Regions from separate parts of the Halomonas sp. 72 genome, predicted to be linked through region 3. Evidence: predicted binding sites of a transcription regulator. Region 3 holds the regulator's gene; each other region holds the start of a gene.
What was found. The regulator PhoB, encoded in region 3, activates phosphate uptake and scavenging genes when phosphate is short. The targets are predictions, from matches to a motif close to TGTCATANNNNTGTCANA.

Region 1: a site for PhoB is predicted at 2,642-2,659, ahead of ACT3T6_RS10335 (alkaline phosphatase). Genes of this name have one in related genera too.
Region 2: a site for PhoB is predicted at 2,354-2,371, ahead of ugpB (sn-glycerol-3-phosphate ABC transporter substrate-binding protein UgpB). Genes of this name have one in related genera too.

What each region holds. Positions count from the first base shown of each region.
Region 1 covers NZ_JBQSYY010000009.1:53,681-61,943, reverse strand. The annotation lists gene ACT3T6_RS10345 (hypothetical protein) at 1-414, opposite strand, end outside; gene ACT3T6_RS10340 (hypothetical protein) at 564-1,025, opposite strand; gene ACT3T6_RS10335 (alkaline phosphatase) at 1,145-2,584, opposite strand; gene ACT3T6_RS10330 (PA0069 family radical SAM protein) at 2,820-3,905, shown strand; gene gadC (glutamate:gamma-aminobutyrate antiporter) at 4,058-5,596, opposite strand; gene ACT3T6_RS10320 (glutamate decarboxylase) at 5,695-7,092, opposite strand; gene ACT3T6_RS10315 (hypothetical protein) at 7,810-8,040, opposite strand; gene ACT3T6_RS10310 (Na/Pi symporter) at 8,051-8,263, opposite strand, start outside.
Region 2 covers NZ_JBQSYY010000003.1:150,339-158,601, reverse strand. The annotation lists gene ACT3T6_RS04630 (tripartite tricarboxylate transporter permease) at 1-1,040, shown strand, start outside; gene argE (acetylornithine deacetylase) at 1,071-2,237, opposite strand; gene ugpB (sn-glycerol-3-phosphate ABC transporter substrate-binding protein UgpB) at 2,456-3,784, shown strand; gene ugpA (sn-glycerol-3-phosphate ABC transporter permease UgpA) at 3,946-4,830, shown strand; gene ugpE (sn-glycerol-3-phosphate ABC transporter permease UgpE) at 4,849-5,697, shown strand; gene ACT3T6_RS04605 (sn-glycerol-3-phosphate import ATP-binding protein UgpC) at 5,699-6,754, shown strand; gene ACT3T6_RS04600 (RNA polymerase sigma factor) at 6,887-8,104, shown strand; gene ACT3T6_RS04595 (VOC family protein) at 8,224-8,263, shown strand, end outside.
Region 3 covers NZ_JBQSYY010000004.1:161,085-169,347, forward strand. The annotation lists gene ACT3T6_RS06200 (hypothetical protein) at 1-14, opposite strand, end outside; gene ACT3T6_RS06205 (hypothetical protein) at 682-1,062, opposite strand; gene phoR (phosphate regulon sensor histidine kinase PhoR) at 1,368-2,663, opposite strand; gene phoB (phosphate regulon transcriptional regulator PhoB) at 2,666-3,355, opposite strand; gene ubiA (4-hydroxybenzoate octaprenyltransferase) at 3,485-4,381, opposite strand; gene ACT3T6_RS06225 (chorismate--pyruvate lyase family protein) at 4,417-4,980, opposite strand; gene ACT3T6_RS06230 (NAD(P)/FAD-dependent oxidoreductase) at 5,066-6,259, shown strand; gene ACT3T6_RS06235 (HU family DNA-binding protein) at 6,365-6,637, shown strand; gene ACT3T6_RS06240 (hypothetical protein) at 6,637-6,993, shown strand; gene ACT3T6_RS06245 (MDR family NADP-dependent oxidoreductase) at 7,165-8,169, shown strand.

The sequences.
Region 1 (8,263 bases), on a different contig from region 3:
GGCTAGAAAACGAGCGCCAACTATTAGGCCAATGCTGAGCACCACCGCTGCTAGCGAACCATAGGCTACTATGCCTCCCCATGCCCATTGGCCAATCGCTGTGCTCAAATGCTGAACGAAAAGATACACACCGATCAAGAAGCTGCCTGCGCGTACCAGGCCCTCCTCGGCAATCGTTAAAGCAGGCTCAGCACGCTCTTCTCCAAAAAATTTATTGGCCAGCGTTACCGCAGAAAACCACAGTACGATACCCGCGATGATAGGAATAACAGCAGTGGCTGCGAGCCATGGCAGCCACTGGGCTAGCTCCGCATCGTAGCCGGGGCTAAACAGCAGCGGCGATACGCTTAGCAAAGGCGTAATGGCGAGGTAAATAGCGAGTAATCGAATCAAAAGAATGGAGAAAGGTTTCATAGGCTTACCTTACACTTAAACCTCCAGCATAAGCCAAATTTGGCCCAAAAACCTGGTACCCGATACAACATTGCCTTGGTAATTTCTTACCAAGGCAATGAAGCAGTACGGCTACACTCTGTATAACGGACGGATGTAGAACCGGTTGTTTAACGATCCCGAATGACAATCGGACCAATGGGCGCAACATTAGGCATGAACAGCATGACTTCGTTAACGTCGTGCATGGGGGCGACAAAATCGGCTTTCCAGGTGCCTACGCGTGGGTTCTTGTCTGGTTCGTAGTTAAAGCTCAGGCGCAAGCTGTCTGGCGCGACCACACCTCCATCTTCACGCAGCAGCGAGAACGACTGGTCGCCGAACTCGGCGTAGATCTTCCCGTCAATTCGATCTAGCGGGATATCGTCATAAATGATCTCACCAGAGTAACCTGGGTAGTCCGTCACGAAACGTACTTCAATATGTAAAACGCCCTCTTTGCGAACGGCTTTATAAGGCTCAGCATAGGCGTGACCACTGGCGGTGGGCGCGCGCTCAGCATTAAGTGCAAATGCTGACGTGCTGGCTAGTGTTGTCATTAACAGCAGTGAAAGCGTGTTATGAAGCTTCATATCTGACTCTTTTCGGGGTAGTGAGTGGATGGTCGTTGGCGAAGTGATATCAGTCAGTGGTTACCAACGGAACAGAGCCACCCGAAGGCGGCTCTGTTGTACTTGCTATACTTGCCTATTTATTCAGCTTCGATACCGAAAGCGTTTAGGCCCGCGCGGAATACGTCGGTGTTGTCGATCCAGTAGTGGCTGTCTTCGTCTACTTCATAGCGGGAAAGACCGTCTTCTGCCTGAGCAATGTCAAAGAAGAACTCAGCGCCTGCGCCGTGGGCATACAACGGTACCAGCTCACGCGTGTGGGTATCGGAATGCCAACGTACCAAGGGTAGCGCGCCAGCACCCTGATTAACGATCGGGCTATAGGCATTCACATCAGAGTCAGGACCTTGAAGCAAACCGTTACCGTGATCAGTCGTTACAATGATCAAGGTATCGTCCCAGGAACTGTTGTTTTCTACCCACTCAACGGCCGCTTCCACAGCTTCGTTGAAGTCGATTTGCTCTTCGATAATACGCGGCAGGTTGTTAGCGTGAGCAGCCCAATCCACAGCGCCACCCTCAACCATCAGGAAAAAGCCATTTTCGTTGCCGTTTTCACTGGCATTGAGCACGTTCAAAGCGCCTCCCGTCAGTGTGGCAAGGCTTGGTGACGTATCCAGTAGATTACCGCCGGTTACGCCGGGGCGGCTGTATTGCAGCGTCTGAATGTTCTGCACCAGGCCCAGTACTTTGTCCTTGGGAAGATCCAACTCACCAGCAGCCAGAGCTTCAAAATCGTCCTTGCTTTCGATAAAGGCGTAATCCGTTTCGCCGCCTACCAAGCGCTGGTAGGTCTCTTCGCCACCGATAAAGCGGAAATCGCTCTCACCGGGGTTATCGACATGCTCGCCGGCTGCATCGTAATAGGGGTGCCCGGTACCGATGGCGACAGTGGCAAGGCCAGAATCGACAATTTCGCGGCCAATGGCTCTATAGTCGTTGCGGCTTACGTTATGGGCCATGAAACCGGCAGGCGTCGCGTGGGAGACCTGCACCGATGAGACAACACCCAGAGCGCGGCCGCTATCAACAGTGTATTCGCCAATATGCTTAAGCGGCTCATCATCGTTGGACCAGTTGATGGCGCTGTTATAGGACTTATGGCCTGAAGCCAGCGCCGTTGCCGCTGCCGCGCTGTCGGTGTAATCAGCCCGAGCGTAGTCGTAACCGGCAAAGTAGCCCTTGTAGTTACCCAGGCTACCTTCGTAAACGGTATCTACCGCCTCGTCGTTCCAGAGCTCGGCTGGTTCAAACGTAACCGTACCGTCATCACTCTTGGTGGGCGTGGTAGAGGTGTTTAACGGATGCGTTGCCATGAAAAGCTGTGTGTCAAACTCATCATAAACTTCATGGCCCAGCGCGCCGTGACGGAAGTAACTTGCCGCACGGAACGTCTCGATACCGGTACCGTCGGTGATCATCAAAATAACGTTCTTAGCTGTATTTTCCTGCGCTAATACCGGCGTAGCCATGACCGATGCCAGTGCCAACGTGAGTGCGTTGCGCGTAAAGTTCTTCATTTTCATCCCTAAAATAAATTTAGCTAATTTGATATCCAACAAATCGTAGCGCCTAAAAATGTCATTTTCATGACTGCTAATGAAGGTAAGTCAATTATTTCTAATAAACATGAATCGCAATCAGTAGCCGATCCGTAAAACTGTTCATTGCGGGTTTCTCCTGAGTAACGCTTGCACGCTTGGTCACAACGCATATACTGTATATATATACACAAATATAGAAAGAGGCAGGCGTATGGCGTCTCTCGGCAAATCACCAATACGGCCTCCCGTGCACAAAGGCCGCGGGGCAACCTATGACCCGCACAACCGCTTTGCCCCAACCCATAGCGTGGCAGAAGACGACGGATGGTGGCGCGAAGAGACTTCCCCCACACGGGCAACTGAAGTACGCGAAGAAACCAGTAAGAGTGCGCTTTCCTGGAACCGGTCGCCAGACTTGCCTTTTGATCGCTCATTGAACCCTTACCGAGGTTGCGAACATGGCTGTGTTTACTGCTATGCCCGCCCTTCTCATGCCTATTGGGATCTGTCCCCGGGGCTTGATTTTGAAACCAGGCTGATTGCCAAAAATGGCCTGGTGGAGCAATTAAGTGAGGAGTTTTGCAAGCCTGGATACGTCTGCCGACCAATCAATCTCTCTGGTAATACCGATTGTTACCAGCCACTAGAAGCCAAGCGCCACTTAACGCGCCAGTTGCTTGAGCTATTATTGGCTTGCCGCCATCCAGTCACTATTGTGACCAAAAGCACGTTAGTGTTACGGGATATGGATCTGCTGGCTGAGATGGCCGAACACCGCCTGGTGCGCGTATTTATTAGCCTGACCAGCCTAGACGCCAATATGAAACGCACGCTGGAACCTCGTGCGGCCTCTCCTCAAGCGCGTTTAAAAGTTATCCGTGAGCTGAATACTGCTGGCATTCCCGTCGGAACGCTTGTTTCTCCGGTCATCCCCGGATTAACGGATCATGAAATAGAGCGGATTCTTGAGGCCGCCAGCCGTGCTGGCGCACGAACGGCGTCCTGGATGCTGCTGCGCTTACCCCATGAAGTCGCTCCTCTTTTTGAAGCCTGGCTGGAAGCCCATTACCCCGAGCGTGCGGCCAAGGTAATGAGCCTGATTCGCCAATGCCGGGGCGGCAAGGCCTACGACGCTCAGTTCGGTAAGCGCTTTCGCGGCGAAGGTATTTTTGCCGATATGATTGCACAACGCTTTAATCGCGCCAGCCGCCAGTGGAACTTTCAATCTCGTACCGAGCAAGGGCTGAATACCCGAGACTTTCGCCCGCCCAACGCTCAGGGCGAGCTTTTTTATTAAAGCCCATGAAAAAGGCATTTGCCTGACATACTCTCAGCTTACTGAAAGTGCCAAGCAAATGCCTAAGTGATTAATACTACTGTTTTTCGCTATTCGTCATAGCTCTGCTTAAAATCTAATGACGACCTTTCTAAACATCCTCCCATGGTTCATCAATGCAGCTTTTCTCCATCAACAGTGATGTGATGCGTACTGCGGGCTTTGGGATGAATAAAGTAGTGACCTTCGGGCGCGGTATGGGGCTTGATATGGTGTAGTTTAAGGTTTTTTGGCGCAGCGCTTTTATTATGCACTCCATAAATAATAAACGGAATCGATAGCACTACAAGGAAACAGCCGATCAGCAAACCGGTATACACTTCGTTAGACTCTTTTCCTGGCAACCCCGTGGGAGGGAAGAAGGAGACGACAAAAGCAACTAAAGAAGTAAGTAACCCCACTACTGCAACGGTAATTTTTATTTTGTTACCGCCAGGGATATTGAAGGTACGTTGATTTTCAGGCTGTTTTCGAACAAGGGTAATGTAAGCCAGAAATAGCATAAAGTAGCTGCACAGATAGATAACGACGGTTAGCGCTAGTGCAATCAGGAAGGACATATTATTTCCTCCCCCCGTATTCGTCAGAATAATCAATGCGATAGTTGTAATGGTTAGCTGAGAAATAACCAACGCCACCGGCACGCCGTTCTTGTTTACTTTAGCAAAACGCGCCGGCAATATACCCTGCTGCGCGGTTACCAACATGCCGCGTGATGGTCCAACAATCCATGCGGCTATTTCAGCCAGCACGCCCAGCAATAGCAGCGCAGCAATAATCCGAATAGCCCATTCAAAATGGCTGCCAAAGTGGTTAATCAACACACTGAACGTTTGCATCACGCCCGCAGATAAGTTGATTTGCTCGTGAGGAATAACAGATGCAATCGTCAACCCACCGAGAGAACTTAAGAGAATGGCAGAAACCATAAGAAATAACATGGCGAGAGGATAGTCACGACCAGGGTTTTTCATCTCATTGACATGAGTCGCCGACGCTTCAACCCCCATATAACTCAGTATAAAAGCGACAAACACTACCAAGGTACTCATACTACCAAAGGTGGGGAAAAACGTCTGTGCACTCATTTCAATAGCGACCGGCGCACCTGAGCGAAGATACAAAACTGCAAGCCCAATTAAGATAAAAGCGGGCAGTAGAATACCTGCAAAAAAGCCTAGCTTTGCAATCCGCGCCGTATTCTTGGTACCGCCAAACTGAGTTAACGCTAATCCCCACAATATAATCAACGCCGCAATCGTTTTGACTATCGGGTCGCTATTCAGTGCAGGCCAATTAAGAATATAAGAGAGTGCGCCTAGCACGAAGTAAAGCATAGGAATAAAGCCGACAGCAATTTGCAAATAGCCAAAGGAGATTGCCGCAAATCCCCATCGTTCACCTAGCGTTTTGGATACCCACGTAAAAACCCCGCCCTCTTCCCAGCCTTTAACCGTCGCCATTTCTGCCGCGCAAAGCCCTACCGGAATAAACCACAGAACCCCACCAAGAATAAGAAAGAAGACCAACGAGAAACCCGATGTTGCAAAGGTAGGATATTCATATACCGCCATTACCATTGAAGCCGTTATCGCGAAGAAACCCAATAACGAAAGCTGCTTTGGCGCGGCTGTCGATTGTGTATTATCCATATTTATTCCCCGAAGAAACGAATTATTAATCCGTCATTCTTTTATTCGCTAATTAGAGCGGCGATGTCTAGCCGCCCTAACAACCAAAGAGTCTCAAATCAGGAATGATTAAAGCCGCTGGCTTCATCTTCTGATAGTGGATTAACCACGGGATGATCTTCAAAATGCTGAAGTGCTCGCTTCATATCTTCAATTAACAAGCAGCCTAGATCGTAGCTCACCCCATGACGAACAAGGATACGCTGGATAACCAAGTCTTCACGGTGAGCTGGCATAGAATAAGCAGGGACTTGCCAGCCGCGCGAGCGTAATTTGTCGGCCAGGTCATAGAGCGTATAACCGCCAATATTTGCTCCCTCTTTCAGCTTCCATGCCAACGCAGGAATACCTTCATTGCTGTTCCCATCAAAGAGGATTTCGAAGGGGCCTAGTTTACTAATCTCATCTGCAATATGCTGCGCGGTAGCGTAACAGGCATTATGGATTTTGGCGTAACCTTCACGGCCAAGTCGCAGGAAGTTGTAGTACTGCGCAATGATTTGCCCGCCGGGGCGCGAAAAATTGAGCGCGAATGTCGGCATATCACCGCCGAGATAGTTAACGTTAAAAATGAGCTCTTCGGGCAAGTCTATTGCTTCACGCCAGACCACCCAGCCAGCTCCCAAAGGTGCAAGCCCAAATTTGTGGCCAGACGTGTTAATGGACTTTACTCTCGGGAGTTGGAAGTCCCACACTAGATCTGGCGCGCAGAACGGAGCCAAGAAGCCCCCACTGGCACCGTCAACGTGCATAGGAATATCCAGGCCGGTTTCTTGTTGCAATTGATCCAGCGCATCGCTGACAGCTTTTACTGGCTCGTATTGGCAAGTAAAGGTAACGCCCAGCGTTGGTATGACGCCAATCGTATTTTCATCAACGCGTTTGATAACTTCCTCTGGGCTCATAATCAAGCGATCGCCTTCCAGCGGAATTTCACGCAGTTCAACATCAAAATAACGGGCAAATTTGTGCCAGCAAATTTGTACTGGCCCACAAATCATATTTGGTTTATCAGTGGGCAACCCTTCTGCCGCACGTTTTTTCCGCCATTGCCACTTAAGCGCTAGCCCGCCAAGCATTGCGGCTTCTGAAGAGCCAATCGTCGAGCATCCCATGGTTGTTTCTGGCGAGGGTGAGTTCCAGAGATCTGCTAACATCCTAACGCAGCGTGCTTCGATCTCCGCAGTTTGTGGATATTCATCTTTATCGATCATGTTTTTATCGATTGAAAGATCCATCAAATTACGAATTTCATCATCAACCCACGTTTGGCAAAATGTTGCCAGGTTCTGGCGGGAATTTCCATCAAGCATTAATTCGTCACGAATGGCGCTAAATACATTGTGAGGATTCCGTTCCTCATCGGGAAACCCGGATTTCGGCAACGATGTCGCCAAGTCAATTGATGCATATACATCGTCATTATCATTACGTGCATTTAACCCTTTGACATCCATCGTACTACCCCCAGTTTTTTTATATGGATCACGTTTACTGCTCAAAGATCAGCTAAAACCACCCTACCAAACCATCAACATTTACTATACCTACATAGATGGTGCTTTTAGTCTATGACAAAATCTTAAAAATGAAAAATCGTAAGTATGATTTAAAAAATTATTTCGCCAGCAAACGTCTATCCATTTGAAAATGCTAAAAATATTACCAACCAAGGCGTGACATCTCTTTCTCATAGCACCCAACGGGTAGAAAAGTGGTTTAATAACGAGTATAAGAAAATATACCAACTCATCAATAGATTAAAAACCTTGACGCTACAAACATCCAAACAATGGCTCCCATATTAATCTACACAACGGTATAGGATTATCTTCAAGGCCATAGCACGATATGACCACTCAATAAAAACAACTTAAGCCACTGTTTTACAATAAGGTATCATGAGTGAAAAAGGTATTTTATCCAGCCATCATTTAATGAATACTGGGTGACTCGACCAAGAATTAGAAAGATAAATATTCAACAAGCAACCATTTGTGCTGACGAATAAACAACAGTGCTATAATGGAATATAGTCAAGACATGAAAATACAGTATGGCATGATCTAACAGGTCCCATAAAAAGGCATTTGCCTGACATACTCTCAGCTTACTGAAAGTGTCAAACAAATACCTAAAGGAGTAGCCTTTGTTGCTTTCGCTATTCGTAACGCTTATTTAGGCCGGTGGCGTAGCTCATTAAGCACTAACGTAAAGAAACTACGAATTTCGTTCATTTTGGGTCGTGCTTCTTTAATCAGCGTATCGAAAGGTTCTAGTTCGCGCTCTTGCGCTTCTCTTTGTGCAATTTCTTCTCTTATTTCTTCAATGAGCTCGGAAGAGTCATCCAGCATGGCCTTGAGTTCAGCGGTCGATGTTGATACTAGCTCGTGTTGATGGGTCATGGGTGTTTCCTCAAAACAGCGTGGTGAGCGCAATCAGGATAGCTGGCACGGCAATAAATACGCCTAATACCCAAGCAGCGGCGAGTGCTTTTCTTTCTGAGGCGGCACGGCCTAGCCACTCGGCACCCTTAACAGGCAGTGGTCTTAAAAACGGTAGGCCAAAAATCACCACAACCGCAAATAAATTAAAGAAGAGGTGAACCAGTGCGATTTCCAGCGCCAG
Region 2 (8,263 bases), on a different contig from region 3:
TTGGTAGCCTCTCGAGCGATGCTCTAGTGAAAGGCCTCTCTGCCGGGCTGCTGGGTCTATTGATCAGTTTAGTAGGGGTCGATGTCATGACCGCCTACCCGCGCTTCACCTTTGGCGTGGCTGAGCTGGAGAGTGGAATTTCGTTGATTCCCGCCATGATCGGCCTCTTCTCTATCTCGCAGGTTATGATTCAGTCGGAGAAGCTGCACAGTACCCACGCCCCTAGCTCCCAAGCCCCCACGTTGAGCGGGCAGCTCTTCCCCAGCCGAGTAGAGTGGAGAAAACTGAGGCGCACGATTTCACGCTCTTCGGTCATTGGCGTAGTGGTGGGCGCCTTACCGGGCGCAGGCGGCGACGTCGCCTCATGGGTGGCGTACAACGAAGCCAAGCGCAATGCCAAACAGCCGGATCGTTTTGGCAAGGGCGAAATCGAGGGGTTGGCAGCAGCGGAAACAGCCAATAACGCCGTGACCGGCGGCGCCATGATTCCCTTACTTACGTTGGGTATCCCAGGCAGCGCGGCGACTGCCGTCATGCTGGGCGGCCTGTACATTCATGGCTTGCAACCCGGGCACGAGCTGTTCAGCGTCAATGCGCATATCGTCTATGCCATTATCGTTGGACTGCTGCTGGCTAATATATTGATGGGTATCGTCGGCTTGGCGTTGGCAAAGCAGGTTGTCAAGGTAGCGACGGTACCTTTTGCTATCCTTGCGCCGATCATCGTGATTCTGTCGGTCGTGGGTTCCTACACCATCAACAACAGCATGTTCGATGTTTATGTCATGGCCGCGTTTGGACTGCTGGGCTACCTGATGAGAAAGACCGGCTTCCCGACCGCCGCCATTGTGCTGGCCATGATTCTAGGTGCGATGGCCGAGATCGGTTTCCGTCAATCGCTGGTCATGTCGAAAGGCAACATGCTGAGCTACTATTTTGATCGGCCATTTTCACTGCTCCTCATGGGGTTGATCCTGCTGGCCCTGATCTCTCCCCTCATCCTGCGCTGGAAGCGGTACAAGGCTCAGCAGGAGGTCTAGCGCGAACCGCTCAACAGCAGCCATGGCGGGTCATCGCCATGGCTGCTCCAGCGCCTTCCCCAAACAGCCCATAAACGCCAGGCACGCCTCAAGTTCGCTTTTCTCAATATATTCATCCGGCTGATGCGCTTGAGCGATACTGCCCGGACCCAGAATAATCGTTTGTAACCCTTGGCCTTGAAATTGCCCCGCCTCGGTGGCGTAGGCCACTGCGTGGTTGCAGCACTTACCTGGCAGGTGGTCCTTGGCCAAGCGCAGTACAGCGTGGTTATCTCGGTCGGCAAGGCCTGGCACCGTTACATTCAGCGGTTCGGTCGTAATCTGTACGTCCTTGCCACGCGCCCTTAGCTCGGCACTTAACGTATCGGCATACGCTTCAAAACGCGCAAACACCTCATCAAACGTCTCGGTGGGCAGGTGGCGTATTTCCCACTCAAACTGGCACTCTCGCGCCATGATATTGATGGCCGTACCGCCCTTGATCTTGCCCACGTGGAGGCTGGTGTGGGGTACGTTGAACGCCTCATCCACTTTGCCCTCCTCCACCAACGCCGCCATGGTGTCTTCGATGAAGGTGACCAGTCGCGCTGCCACATGAATGGCCGAAGTGCCCTGGTTCACCTGACTGCTGTGCGCTTCGCGCCCTACGACGGTGGTGCGCAGATTAGTGGCGCCCTTCTGGGCCACGACGGGCTGCATGCTGGTCGGCTCACCAACAATGACGTGCGCGGTGGTTGAGTAGTGCTCGTAGAACCGTTTGATCAGCGCAGGCGCACCGACACAGCCAACCTCCTCGTCATAGGAAAAACCAAAATAGATCGGCTGCTGCAAAGGCGTTTTCACCCACGTGGGCACCATGGCAAGAGCGCAGGCAATGAAGCCTTTCATATCACAGGTGCCACGGCCGTAAAGCTTACCGTCCTGGCCGTCATGCAGGGCGAAAGGATCCGTCGACCAGGGCTGGCCTTCCACCGGCACCACATCGGTATGGCCAGAGAGCATCACCCCACCCGGCGCATCAGGGCCTATACGGGCAATCAAGTTCGCCTTGGTGCCGCAGGGGCTCATCACCCGTTCGGAGGCGGCGCCGTACTCTTCAAGATAAGCTTCGACAAATTCGATCAGCGCCAGGTTAGAGCCACGGGAGGTAGTATCGAAAGAGACCAGTTTGGTTAATAGCGCTATTGCGTCACTCATACGACTCTCATTAGTTATGCACATTGTCTCAACCCTATCATCGCCCTCGCAGAGCGCCTACTACCAATGCCCTTGGATAAAACCCAAAGCTTTTATAAAACCTTGGTCCAGTTAGCATTCATCAAAATGTCATCTACACTCACTAATGTTCAGTGCACCCACAAATCTTAAAAACGCATTGTGCCACCTGGCTCTCGCCAGGCCCAAAAGGAGCTTACATGTCTCGTTTTATGTTACGCGCGTTATCTGCCGGTATTGCCGCGGCCACTCTGAGTGTTTCTGCCCACGCCGCTACCGAGATCACCTGGTGGCACTCCATGGGCGGCGAGCTGGGCGAGCGCTTGAGCGCGCTTGCCGAAGACTTCAACGCCACCCAGGATGAGTACCGTGTCACGCCTTCCTACCGGGGCGAATACGAACAAACCATGGTGAACACCATTGCTGCCTTCCGCGCAGGCGAGCAGCCCCACATCGTACAAATTTACGAAGTGGGCACCGGCACCATGATGGCCGCCCAGGGCGCTATCTATCCGGTGTTTGAGCTGATGGAAGAGCACGGCAACACCTTTGATCCGGCTGATTATCTGCCCGTGGTAACCGGTTACTACACCGACACCAACGGCAACATGCTCTCCATGCCGTTCAACTCGTCCACACCGATTCTTTACTACAACAAAACCATTTTTGAAGCGGCTGGCCTCGACCCTGAATCACCGCCTACTACGTGGGCTGAGATGGGTGAGATGGGTCAGCAAATCGTCGATGAAGGCGCGGCCTCTTGCGGTTTCACCATGGCCTATGCGGCTAACTGGGTCGGCCTTGAGAACTTCTCAGCACTGCACAATCAATCCATCGGCACCCAGGAAAACGGCTTCGGCGGTCTGGACACCGAGTTTGCCTTTAACGGCGACGTACAGGCGCGCTTTTGGGATCAGTTGAAAGAGTGGTCGGATAGCGGCGTCTACAGCTACGCAGGCCCAGCAAACGGCCCGGACGCGGCACCCTCGTTCTATTCCAGCGACTGCGCGATGTACATGAACTCGTCAGCATCACGCGCCGATGTGTTGGCTAACTCCGACTTCGACGTAGGTTTTGGCATGCTGCCCTACTACGACGACGTAGACGGCGCACCGCAAAACTCGATCATCGGCGGCGCGACTCTGTGGGTGCTTTCTGGCCACGAAGACGACGAGTACACCGGCGTTGCTGAATTCCTTGAGTACCTCTCCTTGCCTGAGATTCAGGCCGAGTGGCACCAGGGCACCGGCTACCTGCCGATTACCACCGCCGCTTATGAGCTGAGCCAAGAGCAGGGTTACTACGACGAAAACCCAGGTGCGGATATCGCCATCGAGCAGATCAACTTAAACGAGCCGACAGAGAACTCCAAAGGCCTGCGCTTTGGCAACTACCCCCAAGTGCGCATGGTTCTGGACGAAGAGTTCCAGGCCGTACTAGCCGGCGACAAGAGCGGTCAGCAAGCGCTGGATGATGCGGCAAGCCGCGGCAACCAGATCCTGCGCGACTTTGAGGCAGCCAATAACTAAGCACTTCGCATTACTTGTCAACAAACCCCGGCTTTTATAGCCGGGGTTTGTTATAGGAGCCATCCCATACGCCCAAGTCACCGGGGCCTATGGGATGGCTTACTTCCTGGCAGCTGAGCACAGCAGCCAGCCGCACCAACGCCCGTACGACAGGATGTGTCATGCAGACCAAACGTTCCACCTATCAAAACCGGTGGCTCCCTTTCTTACTGTTAGCGCCGCAGTTGGCGATTACGCTGGTGTTTTTTATCTGGCCGGCAAGCCAGGCGGTTAAATCGAGCTTCGAGCGCACCGATGCATTCGGCTTTAAAACAACGTTTGTCGGTCTGGAGAACTATGCACGCGTTCTGGCCGACCCCAGCTACCTGAACGCGCTGGGGCGCACCGCGATTTTTTCCGTCTCGGTGACGGTGCTTTCCATGAGCCTGGCGCTTTTACTGGCCGTTTGCGTCAACCGTGTGCTGAAGAGCGCCAAGTTCTACACCACGCTTCTGGTATGGCCCTACGCCGTCGCCCCAGTGGTAGCAGGTGTATTATGGTGGTTTCTGTTCAACCCCACCATCGGCCTCCTGCCGCATCTGCTCGACTGGTTCGGTATCAGCTGGAATCACCGCGTTTCGGGCTCTCAAGCAATGATTTTGATCACCATTGCCGCCGCTTGGAAGCAGATCTCCTATAACTTCCTGTTTTTCCTGGCAGGGCTGCAATCTGTGCCGCAGTCACTCATGGAGGCAGCGGCCATTGATGGTGCGGGCCCCTTCAAGCGCTTCTGGACCATCGTGCTCCCGCTTCTATCGCCCACCACCTTCTTCCTGCTGATCATCAACATCAACTACGTGATGTTCGACACCTTCGGGGTGATCGATGCCACCACCGCTGGCGGGCCTGGCCAAGCCACCATGACATTGGTCTACAAGGTCTACACCGATGGCGTAGCGGGGCTGAATATAGGCTCCTCATCCGCCCAGTCGGTCATGCTGATGGGCATCGTGATTATCTTGACGTTTATCCAGTTCCGATACGTGGAACGCCGGGTCAACTACTAGTGCGTTAAGGAAGTAAACATGGTTGAAAACAGACCCTTTCTAAATATTCTGACCCACCTGGTGCTCATTGCAGGCGTATTGGTCGTGGCGTTCCCGGTATACGTGGCCTTTATCGCCTCGACCCACGAATCCAGCGCCTTCGTGCGTGGGGTGTTGCCGCTGCTTCCCGGCGACAACATGTTTGCATCCTACCGGCAGATGCTCAGTTCCGGTTGGCAGGTAGGCGGCACGCCGCCGGTCTGGCTGATGCTGGGTAACTCGCTGATCATGGCGCTGACAATCGCGATCGGCAAGATCGCCATTTCGATTCTTTCCGCTTTTGCGATTGTCTATTTCCGCTTTCCGTTTCGCATGCTGGCGTTCTGGATCATTTTTATCACGCTGATGCTGCCGGTCGAAGTGCGCATCATCCCCACCTACGCCGTTGTGGCAGATCTCGGCATGCTGAACTCCTATGCGGGCTTAACCCTGCCACTGATTGCCTCTGCTACTGCGACCTTCCTGTTCCGCCAGTTCTTCATGACCGTGCCGGAAGAGCTGATGGAGGCCAGCCGAGTGGATGGCGCCGGGCCGATGAAGTTCTTCAAGGACATACTGCTGCCGGTATCGATCACCAATATCGCCGCTCTCTTCGTGATCATGTTTATTTACGGCTGGGTGCAGTACCTGTGGCCACTGCTGGTCACCACCGACGAAGACTTCTACACCATCGTGCTGGGCATCAAGCGCCTGATGGCCTCGTCCGACCGCGTACCCGCCTGGAACCTCATTATGGCGACCGTCACGCTTGCCATGCTGCCGCCGGTATTAGTGGTGCTGTTTATGCAAAAACTGTTTGTGAAAGGCCTGACCGAGACGGAGAAATAAGATGGCCAGTATTACCTTGGAAGGGCTTAGAAAGACCTACGCTGGCGATGTTCAGGCAGTGAAAGGCGTCGATCTTGCGATTGAAGACGGTGAGTTTGTGGTGCTGGTAGGGCCTTCGGGCTGCGGTAAATCCACGCTGTTACGTATGGTAGCCGGGCTTGAAACGATTACCGACGGCACGCTCAAGATTGGTGATCGGGTGGTCAACAGTCTCGAACCCGCCGAGCGCGATATCGCCATGGTATTCCAAAACTACGCGCTCTATCCGCACATGACGGTGTACAACAACCTCGCTTACGGGTTGAAAAACCGCGGCTTTAAAAAACCCGAGATCGAAGAGCGGGTACGTAAAGCGGCCAAAATGCTTGAAATCGAAGAGTATCTGGAGCGCAAGCCGCGCAAGCTCTCCGGCGGTCAGCGCCAGCGCGTCGCCATGGGCCGGGCATTGGTGCGCGAGCCCGCGGCCTTCTTGTTCGACGAACCGCTCTCTAACCTGGATGCCAAGCTGCGTGTGCAGATGCGGGTGGAGATCAAGCAGCTTCAGCGGCGCTTGAAGACTACCAGCCTCTACGTAACCCACGACCAGTTAGAAGCGATGACGCTGGGCGACCGTCTGGTGGTGCTTAGCGCTGGCAAAATCGAGCAGGTGGGCACGCCCATGGAGATCTACGCGCGCCCTGCGTCGATGTTCGTGGCAGGGTTTATCGGCTCGCCTGCGATGAACATGGTGCCGCTTGAGTACCTGCAAACGCGCGGCACCCATGACCTGCTAAACGATCTTCCCGCCGAGACCGACACAGTCGGCATTCGCCCGGACGATATGCGCCTATCGCCACCCGATACACCGCACCTCGTGGTCGACTCCACGCTTGAGCTTTTTGAAGCCGCCGGCGCCGAAAGCCACCTTTACGTGCGGCTCGCCGACAGCGACCAGCCCACTGTGATTCGGGTGAGTGGCCAGCCGCCGGTCAACGAAGGCGAAACGCTACGCTTCTATGTCACCCGCGAAGCGCTGCACCCGTTTAACAGTGTAACCGGCCAGCGCGCGGGGGATTGACTCGCCTTTTACGAAAACAACAGCCAGTAGAAAAAGAGCAAGTAAAAAGGGGCGCTATAGGCTAGGTTTGAGAAAGCATTATTGACTATTATCCACTTTGGCGCCCCTATAGATGCGAATGGGTCTTCTACCATGCGTCCTAAACCCTCCTTACTCGATGCCCTTTACCGTACTCATGCCAGACGTGTTCAGGCCACCCTGATCCGTCTGCTGGGAGACTTCGAGCTTGCCGAGGAAGCCATGCAAGATGCCTTTGTCGCCGCAGCTCAACAGTGGCCTGCCAAAGGCGCCCCCGATAACCCTCAGGCGTGGCTGATCCGCACCGGCTATTACTGCGGAATCGATCAAATTCGTCGACGCAGTACAGCACGCCGCCGGGCACATTTGCTATTACCGATGGAAGAAACCTGGGAATTCGACGATGTCGCTATCGCGGATGACTCACTGCGGCTGCTGTTTACCTGCTGCCACCCAAGCTTAAGCATAGAAGCACGCCTTGCGCTAACACTACGTGAGATGTGTGGGCTAACCACTGAGCAAGTCGCCCGTGCCCTACTGATGAAACCTTCAACCGTGGCACAGCGCATCGTACGGGCAAAACGCAAGATTCGCGATGCACATATTCCCTATGCGGTACCTGCGCCGGAGGCATTGCCCGAGCGTTTGCCGGACGTCCTCCAGATTATTTACCTGGTTTTCAATGAAGGTTATTCAAGCAGTAGCGGCACAATGGTGGTCGATATCAGCCTGACCCGCGAGGCGCTACGTCTTGGCGAGGAACTGGCAGCGTTGCTACCCCAGGGTGAAGTGTTTGGGCTACTGGCACTCATGCTGCTTACTAACGCCCGCCGAGATGCCCGCCAGGATCAACAAGGCGGCCTGGTCACACTGGAAGCGCAAAACAGGCACCTATGGCACCAGAAGGAAATTCACACAGGTATTGAGTGGCTCGAACAGGCACTCGCCCTTACCCCTGTTGGTTTTTATACCCTTCAAGCCTCTATTGCCGCCGTACACGCCCAAACCCATGACTCTGGGCAAACTGACTGGGCACGGGTTGTCAGGCTGTATGACGCTTTATGTCGCCATTATCCATCGCCTGTCCTGACCTTGAATCGCGCGGTGGCCGTTGCCATGCATGATTCTCCAGCAACCGGATTGAGACTGCTTGATGAGCTATCTCATCATCCTCAACTCTCTCGCTACTATTTATTGTATGCGGCACAGGCGGATTTGCTACGTCGACAGGGCAACAATGACGCAGCGCGCGATGCTTACCAAAAGGCCCTGACATTAACCACTCAGGATCCAGAAAAACGCTTTTTGCTCGACAGATTGACCGAACTTTAAGCATCGTTATAAAAACATCGCTATAAAAACCTTGTTATAAAAAAATAATCTGCAGGCCTGTCGATTTGCGAACACGCCAGACGTCTAGAGAGTATCCACCACAATAAAAGAGACTCTCAATGAAATTCATGCTGATACGGCGTGCCGATGCGGCCACCG
Region 3 (8,263 bases):
GCTTTAAATGACATAACGCTCTCCTGATGTGGGGTGCCGCTCACCTGTCTTGGCTATTATCACACTAACGTAAATACCATTGCACTGAAGGGTGAGAAGCGATCAGTGTCTTTGACTGCAAGATTATGGTCCAAGTGCCCAAACGTCCCAAATTCGTGAAATGCTGAATGATTAAAAATATTTTTAAACACGACCACACAAATAAAGCTATCCAAGTAAATAACAAGCTAACATTTTTTTAGTGTTGGCACAGCACCATGGTGAACAAGCTAAAAAGCTCGTTATCAACCTTTGCGTTTAAAAAGCATGAAAGGGGTCATCACGCCGTGGGACAAGAGAATCGTGAAAAAAACTATTATGAGCGGGTGTAATGTTAAAAAAACGTAGATAGGGGGGGTTCAGTTTTAAAACCAGCCAAACACGACTGCTCATCAAAGGCTACATAACAAGATTAGGCCCTGCCATGGCAGGGCCCTAACCTCGCATCTATGGACAATAACTAGCGCTAGCTTCCACTCCTTTTGCGGGACTCCAACCTTGGAATTTACCCTGACTAACGCTCTGATTGTCGCTTGATTCAATCCATGAATCGGTGAGCATCCATGCGATGGGACATCCTTATCCCGTGCTCGTTCCTAAACTGTAGTACAAATTTTTAGCGCTGAGTGTTTAAACCGCTGGTCACTGATCTTGACCAGTGGTCACAGAGCTATTTTGCTCAGGCAGGTCGCTCGGCTCAAATGACGTATCGCCGCCACCTGTTACGCCCGTTGGACCACCATCCATCGACTCATTATGAGTTTCATGTTGAGAAGAACCTGCACCGGGGCGAGTAGTATCGCCTGCGCTTTCACCGTTCATATCTGAGAGCTCGTCTGCATCATAGGTAGATGCATCACCACCTGCTCCTGTACCAGATGATTGCGGCTGCACGGGTTCTTCATCAGCAGTAATATCATGGCTCGGATCTACTGGCTCTTGGGCAAAAGCGAAGGGGCTTGCCAGTAAACCGAATGTTACACCTAAAATCCCAGCTTTCTTGAGTAGTTCCTTGGACATCATGTTCCTTCTCCTCGATCGCTGTTGATACCGCTTACCTTAAGGAAGTGCCTTCCTGGCGTACCATTTCCTGCGGTAATCTTCCTTGCCCAGCTTAATGCAGATGTGATGCCAAAAAACAAAAATAAAAAAATATTTCTTATTAATAAACAACTTAAAACAAATACCGCGTGCCAATCATGCTCGCTGATCGTGTATAAGGGACCACCATAACTGACTAAAAATGACACATGAGCAGACTTGAACCATAGATGACTTGTCCATATGGCACGCTTGGATAAAGGTTATACAGAAGACCAGGAAGGAGGCTAGGAGGTAGCAGCCAGCCGAGTGGCGGGGAAAGTACAGCGAAATAGCGAACCTTCGCCAGGGTGCGATTCAACCTGAAGCTGAGCATCATGGCGCAGCAGGATATGCTTAACGATGGCAAGACCAAGCCCAGTACCGCCTGTCGCGGTACTCCGGCCTTTATCAACCCGATAAAAGCGCTCCGTTAGCCTGGGGAGGTGGACAGGATCGATGCCCTCTCCATCATCTTCTACTTCTATACATCCGCTTCCATCTTCCATGGGCGCCCAGCGCAGTATAATTTGGCTACCCTCTGGGGTATATCGCACCGCATTGAAAGCCAGGTTAGAAATGGCGCTACGTATTTCCTGCTCGCTCCCTATGAGCTGGGCGTCACTTTCAATAGCAACACGGACAACATGCTTACGGTGCGATAGCGCCAATGCATCCTGGCAGACGCTATTAAGCAATTGCTCAACCGACAGCGCCTGATGGTCTTGCCCGCCTTGATCAATTTCCAAGCGTGACAAAAGCAGCAGGTCGTTAACCAGATTTTGCATGCGCTGCGTCTGGTCCTGCATTTGCTCGATCCCCCTGCCCAAGCGAGGCGGAAGCTGCTCAGCCAAGTCACCATAGGTTTCGAGGTAGCCAGAAAGAACAGTAAGCGGCGTACGCAGCTCATGGGAGACGTTGGCCACGAAGTCTCTGCGCATCTGCTCAAGGCGGTGCAAACGAGTGATATCCCGCGCCATCACCAGGCGCTCATCGTCGCCATACAAGGTAATTTGGTATTGCAGAATGCTGCGCTCATCAATGGGTGAGGTCAGCGTAAGCGGTTCGCTGTAATCGCGGGCGTTGAAGTAGCTGATAAAGCGTGGGTCACGCAACAAATTGGTAATGTGCTGGCCACGATCGTGCGCGGTTTGTAGGCCCAGCATATCCGTCGCTGCACTGTTCCACCACTCCAAATCACCGTGGCGGTCGAGCATTACCACGCTGTCGCGCATGGCCTCTGAGGATTCCTGGATACGCGCAAGCGTAGACCGCAATCGACCTTGTGTAATGCGCTGGCTTTTTTGGTAGCGGTAAAGACGATCAAGCAAATCCCCCCACATGCCACCCGCAGCCGGGGGCTCGTTATGAGGATTAAGGGTTAACCATTGAAAGAGGACGCGCAGTTGGCGTAAATGGTAAAAAAGGCAAACGGCCAACCCGGTTGCCAAACCAAGGCCCGCTGAACCTAATAGCCACCCCAGGCAAACACCTATGGTCGCTAACCAGGCAATACGCCAAAGCTCACGGCTCCATAGGCGCACAGTTACACCCGGGCTGAGAAACGATAACCGGTACCCCGTACCGTCTGAATCAGGTTTTGGTGCACATCGCCTAACGCCTTACGCAAGCGCCGAATATGTACATCCACTGTGCGTTCTTCAACATACACATTGCCGCCCCATACCTGGTCCAGCAGTTGGCTGCGTGTATAGGCTCGCTCCTGGTGGGTCATAAAGAACTGCAGCAGGCGATATTCAGTGGGCCCCATTTCCAGCGCCTTGCCATGCGCACTAACACGGTGGCTGACGGGGTCGAGTAGAAGGCCGTTAATTTCGATGGGGTCTTCTACGCCACGTGGGGTGGTGCGTCGCAATACGGCTTTCAAGCGCGCGACCAACTCACGGGGCGAGAAGGGTTTGGTGATATAGTCGTCCGCGCCCGCCTCAAGGCCTTGAATCTTATTGTCTTCCTCACCCTTGGCGGTGAGCATAATAATCGGCATTTCGGCGGTTGCTTCTTCACGCTTAAGGCGTCGCGCCAACTCAATACCACTGGTGCCTGGCATCATCCAATCCAGAAGCAGTAAGTCAGGCTGATGGTCAACGACTAACGCGTGGGCATCCTGGGCGTTATCCGCTTCAAGCACGCGATAGTCAGCCATTTCCAGCGCCACTGCGATCATTTCGCGAATAGGTGCTTCATCATCGACAATCAAAACGGTCTTGGCGGTCATTCCAGGGCCTCACGGTGCTCAATGAAAGGTAATTCAATGACATCTCAGTGACAATAACACCATGACTTGATGACACTTATATGACAATAGCCAATAACAAGAACGAATGACAGGCCTAATCACGCTTTGCTAGAGCGGCCCGGCCACTGGCCACCAACTTAGCGCAATGCCGGCAAAAACCAGCAGCCCTGACCAGTAGTTATTCAAAAAAGCCTGAAAACACGGGTCGCGTTCACGATGCCGAATCAGGCGCTGTTGATGAATAAAGGTGGCCGCCATACCGGCAAGGCCCAGCCAGAAAAAACCACCCAGCCCCACACGAACACCCACAAAGGCTAACAGCACCAACGTCGCCAGTTGCAGTAATCCAATCATCAAGCGGTCTGCACTGCCAAACAGCACCGCCGTTGATTTAATACCAATTTTTAGGTCATCGTCACGGTCGACCATGGCGTATTGGGTATCGTAAGCAACCGTCCACAGTACGTTCGCAAAAAACAGCAACCAGGCTTCCACAGGTACATATCCCAGCACCGCCCCAAACGCCATGGGGATTGCCCACGAAAAAGCCGCCCCCAGCACCACCTGAGGAAGATGGGTGTAACGCTTCATAAAGGGGTAGATAAACGCCAGGACCACGCCACCAATCGACAGCAGCACCGTAAACCAGTTGGTCAGCAGCACTAACACAAACGCAACAGTGACCAGCCCAATAAACAGCAGTTTGGCTTCGGTTTCACTGATTCGCCCCGTCGCCAGTGGACGATGTTTCGTGCGCTTAACGTGGCCATCAACATGGCGGTCAGCGTAATCATTCACAACGCAGCCAGCAGCGCGCATAACATAAACACCTGCCACAAAAATAAGCAGCACGTTGCGACCAGGCACCCCGTTTGTAGCCACCCAAAGCGCCCATAAGGTAGGCCACATCAATAGCCAGGTACCAATGGGGCGGTCCAGGCGCATTAAGTGTAAAAAATCAGCGACTCGCGCCCATCCGACTGGCCGCAACAAAGAACGATCCATGCCTACCTCACGTAAAGAAGAGATGCCGAGCAAGCCTACCGCGAAGACAAACGAAGGTCATCTGCCATGGTGGATAAAAAGTACTCTTGTACAAGTAGCGATAACCCACCATGTTGAAACACTGAGCGCCGCCCCCAACGACTTTTCACGCCAGCAACCTGAGGGAAGGCAAAGCGTGGCGCACCGCTCGTAGCTTCAAGAGGGCCGCGTACTAAATCTGGCTGGCGAAACAGCCAACTGCCCAGCGAGCGCTCACCAAGTTGCTCCAATCGCTGGCCTTTTAGCTGTGTTAAGGGGGCAACCGAACGTGCGACCACCCAAGGGTTATCACCCACGCACAGGGCGACCTCCCTTAACCAGGCATAGCGACGAAGCTCAATCCCCAACGCCTGCGCTTCATCATGCAGAGGCACGCCGGCGCCTTGGCGCAGCAGGCGAACACGGAATGGTTGCCCTGCGCCTGCCGCTTGTAAGCGAGCCGTTAGCGAATCCGTAGACGCAACCCACTTCCACCAGGCAGCGCTCATGGCGGGGCGTAACGCAGCCACGGGCTGCCAAACAGGAAAGGCATACGCTTGCCGAAAAGAGAACGTCACCACCAGATACTCCTGGGCAAAAAACAGAGAAGCTAGTGTAACATGGTGGTCTTAAAAGCTTTTACGACACCGATTATTTGGGGATGGCATGCCTGCATCACATCCGGTTAGCAACCCGACTGGCCACGCTGAGTTGATCATCATTGGTACCGGCATGGCAGGCATTGGGCTTGCCCGTGCGCTACGTCGCCAAGGCGATAAGCGCTCGATTATTTTGGTGAGCGCAGACAGCGGCGAGGACTACAGCAAGCCGCTGTTATCTACCGGCTTTGCAAAACGCCTCTCGCCCAATCAGTTGGCCAGGCATTCAGCCACGGCACTGGCCGATGAATTGGATGCCCATGTGCTTACCCATACGTCAGTAGAGCACGTGACAACAGACACGCACACTGTACAGCTTAGCGACGGACAAACACTTGCCTACGATACACTGGTGCTGGCGATCGGTGCTGAATCCCGGGTGCCTTTTGACATTCCAGAAAGCGTTGCTCGCTACTGCTTTACCATTAACGATCTCGACGACTATCGTCTGCTTCATCACGCGCTGAGTGAGCGCCCCACGCGCATTGCCGTTATCGGCGCAGGATTAGTCGGCTGTGAATTTGCCAACGACCTGCATGCAGGTGGCCATCAAGTCACCCTGATTGCTCCAGAGGCCACGCCGTTACCCAAGCTATTACCAGAACCGCTGGGGTTTGCGCTGAGTGATGCCTTTCAGGAAGCCGGCATAAAGCTTGCGCTTCACCGCACGATTAAAGAGTTAGCCCCGAATAATGACAGCACTGTTCGTCTAACGCTTAGCAACGATGACATCGTCAACGCCGATGTTATTTTACTGGCAACCGGCCTTACGCCAAGAACCGCGCTGGCAAAGGCCGCTGGGCTTGCCGTTTCACCACAAGGTATTCAGGTAGACCGATATTTGCGCACTTCGCACCCGCATATTTATGCCTTGGGCGATGTTGCTTGCATAGAAGGCATCAATGCCATGTACGTCCAGCCATTACAAGCCAGTGCCAAAGCACTCTCGGCAACGCTTACCGGCTCACCAACGCAGGTCAGCTTTGGCGCCTGGCCCATCATTGTGAAAACGCCGCTATTGCCCGTAGTGGCCTATCCGCCTTCGGCGATACTCGAACACTGGCGAATTGAGGGCGAAGGGGGTGATATGACGGCGCTTGCCGAAGATAAAGACGGGAATTTAGTCGGTTTTGCGTTGACAGGCGGCTGCGTGAGACGGAAAGTGGAGCTTTCCCGGGCAGCTCCCGCACTGCTGGGCTGATTTTTATCGCGCTCACGTCTAGGCTGGATAAGCTAGCCCAGTCTAGTGAGCACTTTTAACAACACCGCTATGCTTTACGCTTAACGTTAATGAGGGGAACTTCCTATGCGCAAACCTGAACTCGCCGCTGCCATCGCTGAGAGTGCCGACTTATCCAAGGACAAAGCAGGCCAGGTCCTGAATGTTATTCTGGATGAAATCACCAACAGCGTTGCGAAAGGCGAAGATGTGGCATTGATTGGTTTTGGTACCTTTACCGTACGTGAGCGTGCAGCGCGTACCGGCAAAAACCCGCAAACGGGTGCGCCTTTACAAATTCCGGCTAGCAAAAATGTTGCCTTTAAGCCGGGTAAAGCGCTTAAGGACGCCGTTTCCTAATGAAACTCAAGCTGACGCTGTGGCTATTGAGCCTAATGCTCAAACGTGCCCTGCGCCGCAAGCCGCGCTTTCGTGAGCAGCTTGAAAGGATGCGTCACTTGGACTGGGGCATTGCTACAGAAGACTTGAGCATTGCTCGCTACTACCGGATGGCCCCCAAAGGGATCTCTTCTGGTAAAGGCCTGCCAGTCGATTTGGATCTTGAATTGCGCTTTCGCGATCAGGAAGCCGCATTACGTATCCTTAGAAAGCCAACGCAGCAAGCTTTCCTCGATGGAATGCTCAACGGCGAGGTACGCCTTGTCGGTGACTCCACCGATATGAACAAGCTGCAAAAACTGCTGAAGTATTTATAACGCTTCTTCCAGCGGTTCTACCCGCCACCCATAGGTGGCGGGTTCCTACTCGTTTCACCTGCCTTTCTCCCGCCATAATGTTTGCACAGCGCTTTTTAAACACATTTTAAACAGGTCTTTTGCGTTTATTCCCGCTAACGTTAGCGCTATTAATGCCATGAACGGACCGCTATGACCGTATCCAGGAAAAAAACGACAGGCTTAACGATTGCCCACTTGCCTGAGGGAGAGTTGCGTTGCGAGCACATCGAAAAGACAGTGATTAGCCTGCCAGACATAACGCGATTACTGCTAAAACCTCTCGCGATCAGCGTTGACCCCTACATGCGCACGCGGATGCAGCCCAGCGGGTATGACTATATTGAGCGCTGGAAGGCTGGCAGCACCCTATCAGGCTGGACCATGGCCGAGGTAGTTATCAGCAGTGAGCCGGGGTTTAAGCAGGGCGACCTCGTCGTGGGCCACCTCCCCATGCAGGAGCTCATTGCCGCTGACGGACAGCACCTAATACGCGTACCGGCGGGCAGTGACCCCGAAGCCTACTTGCATCCACTAGGAATGACGGGGTTTACTGCCTGGGTAGGTATGCAGTTACTGGGGCAGCCCACCGCTGAAGATACCGTACTGGTAAGTGCCGCTGCCGGTGCGGTTGGCTCTATTGCCGCACAGCTTGCACAGCGCCAAGGGGCAAACGTGATCGTGACGGCCGGGCGTACCGACAAGCGTGACTGGCTGCACCGTTTGGGATTCAAGACCGTACTTAATCACCGCAGTCCTGATTACGCCAGGCAACTCAATAACGCGGCGCCTTTCGGTATTACGCTCAATTTTGAAAATATCGGGGGCAGCGCTTTTACTGCTGCGATTGACGCAATGAGACCGAATGGACGCCTCGTGCTTTGCGGGTTAGTAAGCCAATATCAAACTCGCAACCCGCGTAAAAGCCCGGATAATTTTGCGCAGCTGAGGCAAAAAAAGGTCGCAATCCATCCCTTTGTCGTGCCCGATTATCTAACGCATTGGAACGACTTTCAGCGCTTTATGGCGCCTTTGGTTGGTCAAAAAAATATCACATGGCGGCTCGATAAAGTAAGCGGTGGACTCGACAGCGTGGCTCCAGCGCTCATTGGGTTGCTCAATGGCGATAATATAGGCAAGCGTGTGGTCGAATGGTAGGAGCTTATCTGCTCCAAAAACGCATAACGTGATAACCCCGAAGCCATAGCAACGAACCAGCCCAAGAGCTTATACTAAAGTCTAACAGCAACTG